Ramlibacter pinisoli: one gene and its partner. The protein of the gene in region 1 interacts with the protein of each later gene in a pairwise test. Links are inferred from orthologs where the notes say so. Each region holds a gene or a part of one and is shown on either strand. Other genes may lie near its edges. The genes, in order: GON04_RS23865 and grxD.

Evidence for each region.
Region 2: the proteins of GON04_RS23865 (region 1) and grxD interact in binary tests that used the Escherichia coli proteins (3 or more experiments, as listed by UniProt). The link is inferred for Ramlibacter pinisoli from one-to-one orthologs.

The regions. Positions count from the first base shown.
Region 1 is NZ_WSEL01000009.1:1,976,832-1,979,823, reverse strand. What follows is about bases 152-2,828. They hold GON04_RS23865 (BolA family protein), read left to right. Parts: upstream 152-1,204; coding sequence 1,205-1,453; downstream 1,454-2,828. Other genes in these bases: hisG (ATP phosphoribosyltransferase), read left to right, coding at 2,729-2,828; murA (UDP-N-acetylglucosamine 1-carboxyvinyltransferase), read left to right, coding at 1,455-2,723; GON04_RS23870 (ABC transporter permease), read left to right, coding at 439-1,194; GON04_RS23875 (ABC transporter ATP-binding protein), read left to right, coding at 152-382. Also shown: more of GON04_RS23875, read left to right, coding at 1-151; more of hisG, read left to right, coding at 2,829-2,992. UniProt on the Escherichia coli protein: Involved in cell resistance against acid stress.
Region 2 is NZ_WSEL01000009.1:1,817,163-1,820,276, reverse strand. Bases 30-2,828 are described here. They hold grxD (Grx4 family monothiol glutaredoxin), read right to left. Parts: upstream 1,698-2,828; coding sequence 1,362-1,697; downstream 30-1,361. Other genes in these bases: prfA (peptide chain release factor 1), read right to left, coding at 2,564-2,828; prmC (peptide chain release factor N(5)-glutamine methyltransferase), read right to left, coding at 1,743-2,567; GON04_RS23085 (AAA family ATPase), read right to left, coding at 221-1,219; GON04_RS23090 (lytic transglycosylase domain-containing protein), read left to right, coding at 30-217. In the rest of the region: more of GON04_RS23090, read left to right, coding at 1-29; more of prfA, read right to left, coding at 2,829-3,114. UniProt on the Escherichia coli protein: Monothiol glutaredoxin involved in the biogenesis of iron-sulfur clusters.

The DNA of each region.
Region 1 (2,992 bases):
CCTCCACCGCGAAGGCCACACCGTGCTGCTGACGACCCATTACCTGGAGGAAGCCGAGGCCCTGTGCCATCGCATCGCGATGCTCAAGACCGGCCGCGTGGTGGCGCTCGAGCGCACCAGTGACCTGCTCAAGGCGGCCTCCAGCAACGTGCTGCGCTTCAAGCTCGACCAGCAGCTGCCGGCCGAATTCGCCGCCAAGGCGCGCGTCACCGGCCGCATCGTGCAGCTGCCCGCGCACGACGCGCACGAGATCGAGAACTACCTGGCGGCGATCCGCCAGGCCGGCCTGCGGGTCGAGGACGTCGAGATCCGCAAGCCGGACCTGGAGGACGTGTTCCTGGACGTCATGTCGGCCGAGTACCAGCAACGGGTGGCCGCATGAGCGCCGTGCCCGACGACGTCGCCGCGCCGGTGCGCGGCCCGCTGGCCGTGGCGGCCCTGAGCGGCTGGCGCACGCTGCTGTACAAGGAGATCCTGCGGTTCTGGAAGGTGAGCTTCCAGACGGTGGCGGCCCCGGTCCTCACCGCCATGCTGTACCTGCTGATCTTCGGCCACGTGCTGGAAGGCCAGGTCAAGGTCTACGGCACCATCCCGTACACCGCCTTCCTCGTGCCCGGCCTGGTGATGATGAGCGTGCTGCAGAACGCGTTCGCCAACAGCTCCTCGTCGCTGATCCAGAGCAAGATCATGGGCAACCTGGTGTTCGTGCTGCTGACGCCGCTGTCGCACTGGAGCTGGTTCATCGCCTATGTCGGCTCGTCGGTCGCGCGCGGGCTGGCGGTCGGCCTGGGGGTCCTGGTCGTGACGTCGCTGTTCGCCGTGCCCGGCTTCGTGGCGCCGGTGTGGATCGTGGTGTTCGCGCTGCTGGGCGCCGCCATGCTGGGCGCGCTGGGCCTGATCGCGGGCCTGTGGGCCGAGAAGTTCGACCAGATGGCCGCGTTCCAGAACTTCGTGATCATGCCCATGACCTTCCTGTCGGGCGTGTTCTATTCCATCCATTCGCTGCCGGCGTTCTGGCAGGGCGTGAGCCACCTCAATCCCTTCTTCTACATGATCGACGGCTTCCGCTACGGCTTCTTCGGCGTGAGCGACGTCTCACCCTGGACCAGCCTGGCCGTCGTCGGCGGCGCGATGCTGGTCGTCAGCGCCATCGCCGTGCACCTGCTGCGCATCGGCTACAAGATCCGCGGGTAAGGCCCCATCCATGACTGCCGAGGAACTGCGCTCCATCATCGCCGCCGGCCTGGCCTGTGACCATCTCGTGGTCGAGGGCGACGGCCGCCACTGGTCGGCCGTCATCGTCTCGCCCGAGTTCGAGGGCAGGCGGTCGATCCAGCGCCACCAGCGGGTCTACGCCACCCTGGGTGCGAGAATGCAGACCGACGAGGTGCATGCCTTGTCGATGAAGACGTTCACGCCGGCCGAGTGGGCCGCGCAACACCACCAATCCTGAGATGGACAAGCTACTGATTCGCGGGGGCCGCCAGCTCCACGGCGAGGTTCGCATTTCGGGCGCCAAGAACGCGGCGCTGCCCGAGCTGTGCGCCGCCCTGCTGACCGACGAGCCGGTGACGCTGGAGAACGTTCCGCGCCTGCAGGACGTCGCCACCATGCTCAAGCTGGTGCGCAACATGGGCGTGGTGGCCGAACGGGGCCACGATGGGAGCGTCCGGCTCGACGCCGGCAAGCTCAGTTCGCCCGAAGCCCCTTACGAGCTGGTGAAGACCATGCGCGCCTCGGTGCTGGCGCTGGGGCCCCTGCTGGCCCGCTTCGGCGAAGCCACCGTGTCGCTGCCCGGGGGCTGCGCCATCGGCTCGCGCCCGGTCGACCAGCACATCAAGGGCCTGCAGCAGATGGGCGCCGAAATCGTGGTGGAGCATGGCTACATCATCGCCAAGCTGCCCAAGGGGCGCGATCGGCTGCGCGGCGCCAGCATCACCACCGACATGGTGACGGTGACCGGTACCGAGAACCTGCTGATGGCGGCGACGCTGGCAGACGGCGAGACCGTGTTGGAGAACGCCGCCCAGGAGCCGGAGATCACCGACCTGGCCGAGATGCTGGTGCGCATGGGCGCCCGCATCGAGGGCCAGGGCAGCAGCCGCATCCGCGTCCAGGGTGTGGCACGGCTGCATGGCTGCACGCACCGGGTGGTGGCCGACCGCATCGAGGCCGGCACCTTTCTGTGTGCGGTGGCCGCGGCCGGCGGTGACGTGGTGCTGCGGCACGCGCGCCCCGACCACCTGGAAGTGGTCCTGGAGAAGCTGCGCCAGGCCGGCGCCAGCGTGACCGCCGTCGATGACGGCATCCGCATCCACTCGGCCGGGCGCCTGAAGGCGCAGAGCTTCCGCACCACCGAATACCCGGGCTTTCCCACCGACATGCAGGCCCAGTTCATGGCCCTGAACGCCATCGCCGAGGGCCACTCGCAGGTCACCGAGACCATCTTCGAGAACCGCTTCATGCACGTCAACGAACTGGTGCGCCTGGGCGCGAAGATCCAGGTTGACGGCAAGCTGGCGGTGGTCGAGGGCGTCGAGGCGCTGTCCGGCGCGGCCGTGATGGCCACCGACCTGCGCGCCTCGGCCAGCCTGGTCATCGCCGGCCTGGTGGCTGCGGGCGAGACGGTGGTCGACCGCATCTACCACCTGGACCGGGGCTACGACCAGATGGAAACCAAGCTGCGTGGCATCGGCGCCGAGATCGAGAGAATCGGGGCATGAGCCAGATGATCACGCTGGCCCTGTCCAAGGGCCGCATCTTCGACGAGACGCTGCCGCTGCTGCGCGAAGCGGGCATCGAGGTGTCCGAGGACCCGGAGAAATCGCGCAAGCTGATCCTGGCCACCAACGATCCCGGCGTGCGCGTGGTGCTGGTGCGCGCCACCGACGTGCCCACCTACGTGCAGTACGGCGGTGCCGACCTGGGCGTCACCGGCCTGGACACCCTGATCGAGCACGGCAACCAGGGCCTGTACCAGCCGCTGGACCTG
Region 2 (3,114 bases), 160 kb from region 1 along the record:
GTTTCACATGCAGACCAATCTGCGCTTCGGTTGCGTCATCCTGCGCCACTACCTGGAGCGCGAGCGCGGTGACCTCTTCATGGCGCTCGGCCGCTACAACGGCAGCCGCGGCCAGGCCCCGTACCCCAATGCAGTGCTGTCGGCCAGCCGTAACTGGCAGTGGGTCGACCCCGGGCCGCCGCAGGCAGCGCCGCCCGCCCGCAGCGCCTCGACCTGACCGCTACTGGATGAAGCCCATGCGGCCCTTGGCGGAGCCGGCCTTGGGCAAGTCGTCCGCGGTGATCTGGCCCCGCTGGTCGAGGCGCGCATTGCCGAATCCGGTCATGAGGGCGCGCCGCATCTCGCGCGGGGCCAGTTCGGCGAGCTGGTCGAGCAGCTCTTGGGCCGGTTCCGGATCGAAGCGCTCGCCCCAGCCGTGCTCGTTGCGGATCGAGCAGTAGAGGTTGCGGGCGATCTGCCGCGCGGCCTCCGGCGAGGGCGGCTCGATCTCGAACACGTTCATGCGGTTCAGGATGGGCTCGGGGATGCAGCGCTCGTCGTTGGCGGTCATGATCCAGATCACCTGGCTGGCATCGATGGCCACCTCGGCGAACTCGTCCACGAACGACACGGCCGTGTCGTGCTCGAGCAAGCCGTAGAGCGCACCGAGCGGGTCGTACTGCGCGTCGGCGGCGGCCTTGTCGATCTCGTCGACCACCAGCACCGGATTGGCGTACTGGCCATCGACGATGGCCTCGAACACCTTGCCCGGCTTGGCACCTTTCCATTGCGAGGACGCGCCGGACAGCAGCCAGCCCGCCGTCATGGAGCTCATGGGAACCAGGTTCATGCCGGTACCCAGCAGTTCGGCCAGCTTGCGCGCGAAATGCGTCTTGCCGATGCCCGGGGGCCCGAGCAGCAGCATCGGTGTCACCTCGAGGCCGTCGCGGCAGTCCTGTGACAGCGCGACATGGCGCTTCACGTCGTCGAGCGCATCGGTGAAGTTGGGCAGTTCGTGGTACAGGGCAGCCATGTTCGGCACGCCGCTGGGCTTGACCTGGAAGCGCTCGGGGCCGCGCTCGAGCATGCGCTCGTAGGTGGAGCGCAGGTTCTCGTGGTCCTTGTTGGGCAGCTTGGCCAGCTTGCGCTCGACATCGTGCGGACGGAAGACGCTCCGCAGGTTGGCGATGGGAAGCTGGAACGAAGAGGATGGGTGGGGTACCAGACTGCGGCTGTCCATGCCTGCAACTCCTTCATCGACTGCTGTGTTGATTGCAGCATATGCCGTGCCAGAGCGCAACGGAAGCGGCCCGCTGCCGCGAGCCGCTGTCAGTCGAATACCGGTGAGGTTGGCAGCCGCGGCGCGCGACTGCTGACGCAGGTCAGCCCTGCGTGCCGGCCGTGGAACCCAGGACCTGCTGCAGTTCGCCGCTCTGGTACATCTCCATCATGATGTCCGAGCCGCCGATGAACTCGCCGCGCACGTACAGCTGCGGAATGGTCGGCCAGTTGCTGTAGTCCTTGATGGCCTGCCGGATCTCGTCGTCCTCGAGCACGTTGACCGTGGCCACCGCGCGCGGGTCGACGCCGCAAGCCTTCAGGATCTGGATCGCGCGGCCGGAAAAGCCGCACATGGGGAAACTGGCGCTGCCCTTCATGAACAGCAGGACGTCGTTGCTCTTGACCAGCTGGTCGATGCGTTGCTGAACGTCGCTCATCTCGAATTCTCCTTGCGGTGCGCCGTCCGCGCACATGAGACCCGATTATCCCCGTTCAAGCCAGCGGCCGCCCGAGCAGCGCTCGACACCCGCAAGGTCGCGCCGGGATCCGATGTCGGTAAAGCCGGCGTCGGCCAGCAGTTGCCGCACCGCTGCCGCCTGGTCCCAACCATGCTCCAGCAGCAGCCAGCCGCCCGGCTGCAGGTGCCCCGGGGCATCCGCCGCGATGCGGCGCAGGTCCGACAAGCCGTCGGTGCCGGCCACCAGGGCGCTGACCGGTTCATGGGCCAGGGCGGGAAGGTGCGGATCGCCCTGCGCGACGTAGGGCGGGTTGCTCACCACCAGGTCGTAGCGGCCCGCGCCCTGCAACCAGTCGGCCTGGACGAACCGGACGGGCAACTGCAGCCGCTGGGCGTTGGCGGCGGCCACTGCCAGCGCGTCGGCGCTGCGATCGACCGCGGTGACGTGGGCGTCGGGGCGGCGCGACTGGATGGCCAGGGCGATCGCGCCGCTGCCCGTGCCCAGGTCGATGACCGGCGGGGCCTGCCGGCCCGCCAGGGCCTCGAGCGCCCACTCGACGATGGTTTCGGTGTCGGGACGGGGAACCAGCACCCGATGGTCGACCTGCAGGGGCAGGCCGAAGAACTCCTTCTGCCCCACCAGGTAGGCCAGCGGCTCGCCAGCCAGGCGACGGCCGCAGGCGGCTTCGAATGCGGCGTGCGTCGTCGGCTCCAGGGCGTCGGCATCGTGGGTGATGAGCCAGGCCCGGTCGCCCTGCGGCCGGCCGAGGGCCTGCAGCAGCAGCAACTGGGCATCCAGCCGGGCCACGCCGGCGCCCATCGCCCACGCGAGGGCCTGGGCGACAGTCATGCCGCCGGGGCGCCCAGCCCCAGCTCCAGGTCTTCCAGCTGCTCGGCCTTGCGGGCCAGCAGCAGTCCGTCGATGAGCTCGTCGAGGTCGCCTTCCATCACGAACGACAGCTTGTACAGCGTGAGGTTGATGCGGTGGTCGGTCACCCGGCCCTGGGGAAAGTTGTAGGTCCGGATGCGGTCGCTGCGGTCGCCGCTGCCGATCAGGCCCTTGCGCGTGGCGGCTTCCTTGGCGGCCCGCTCGGTGCGCTCCTTGTCCTGGATGCGCGCGGCCAGCACCTGCAGCGCCTTGGCCTTGTTGCGGTGCTGGCTGCGGTCGTCCTGGCACTCGGCGACGATGCCGGTCGGGATGTGGGTGACGCGCACCGCCGAGTCGGTCTTGTTGATGTGCTGGCCGCCCGCCCCGCTGGCGCGGAAGGTGTCGATGCGCAGGTCGGCCGGATTGATCTGCACGGCCTGCGCCTCGTCCGGTTCGGCCAGTGCGGCCACCGTGCAGGCGCTGGTGTGGATGCGGCCCTGCGTTTCGGTGGCCGGCACCCGCTGCACCC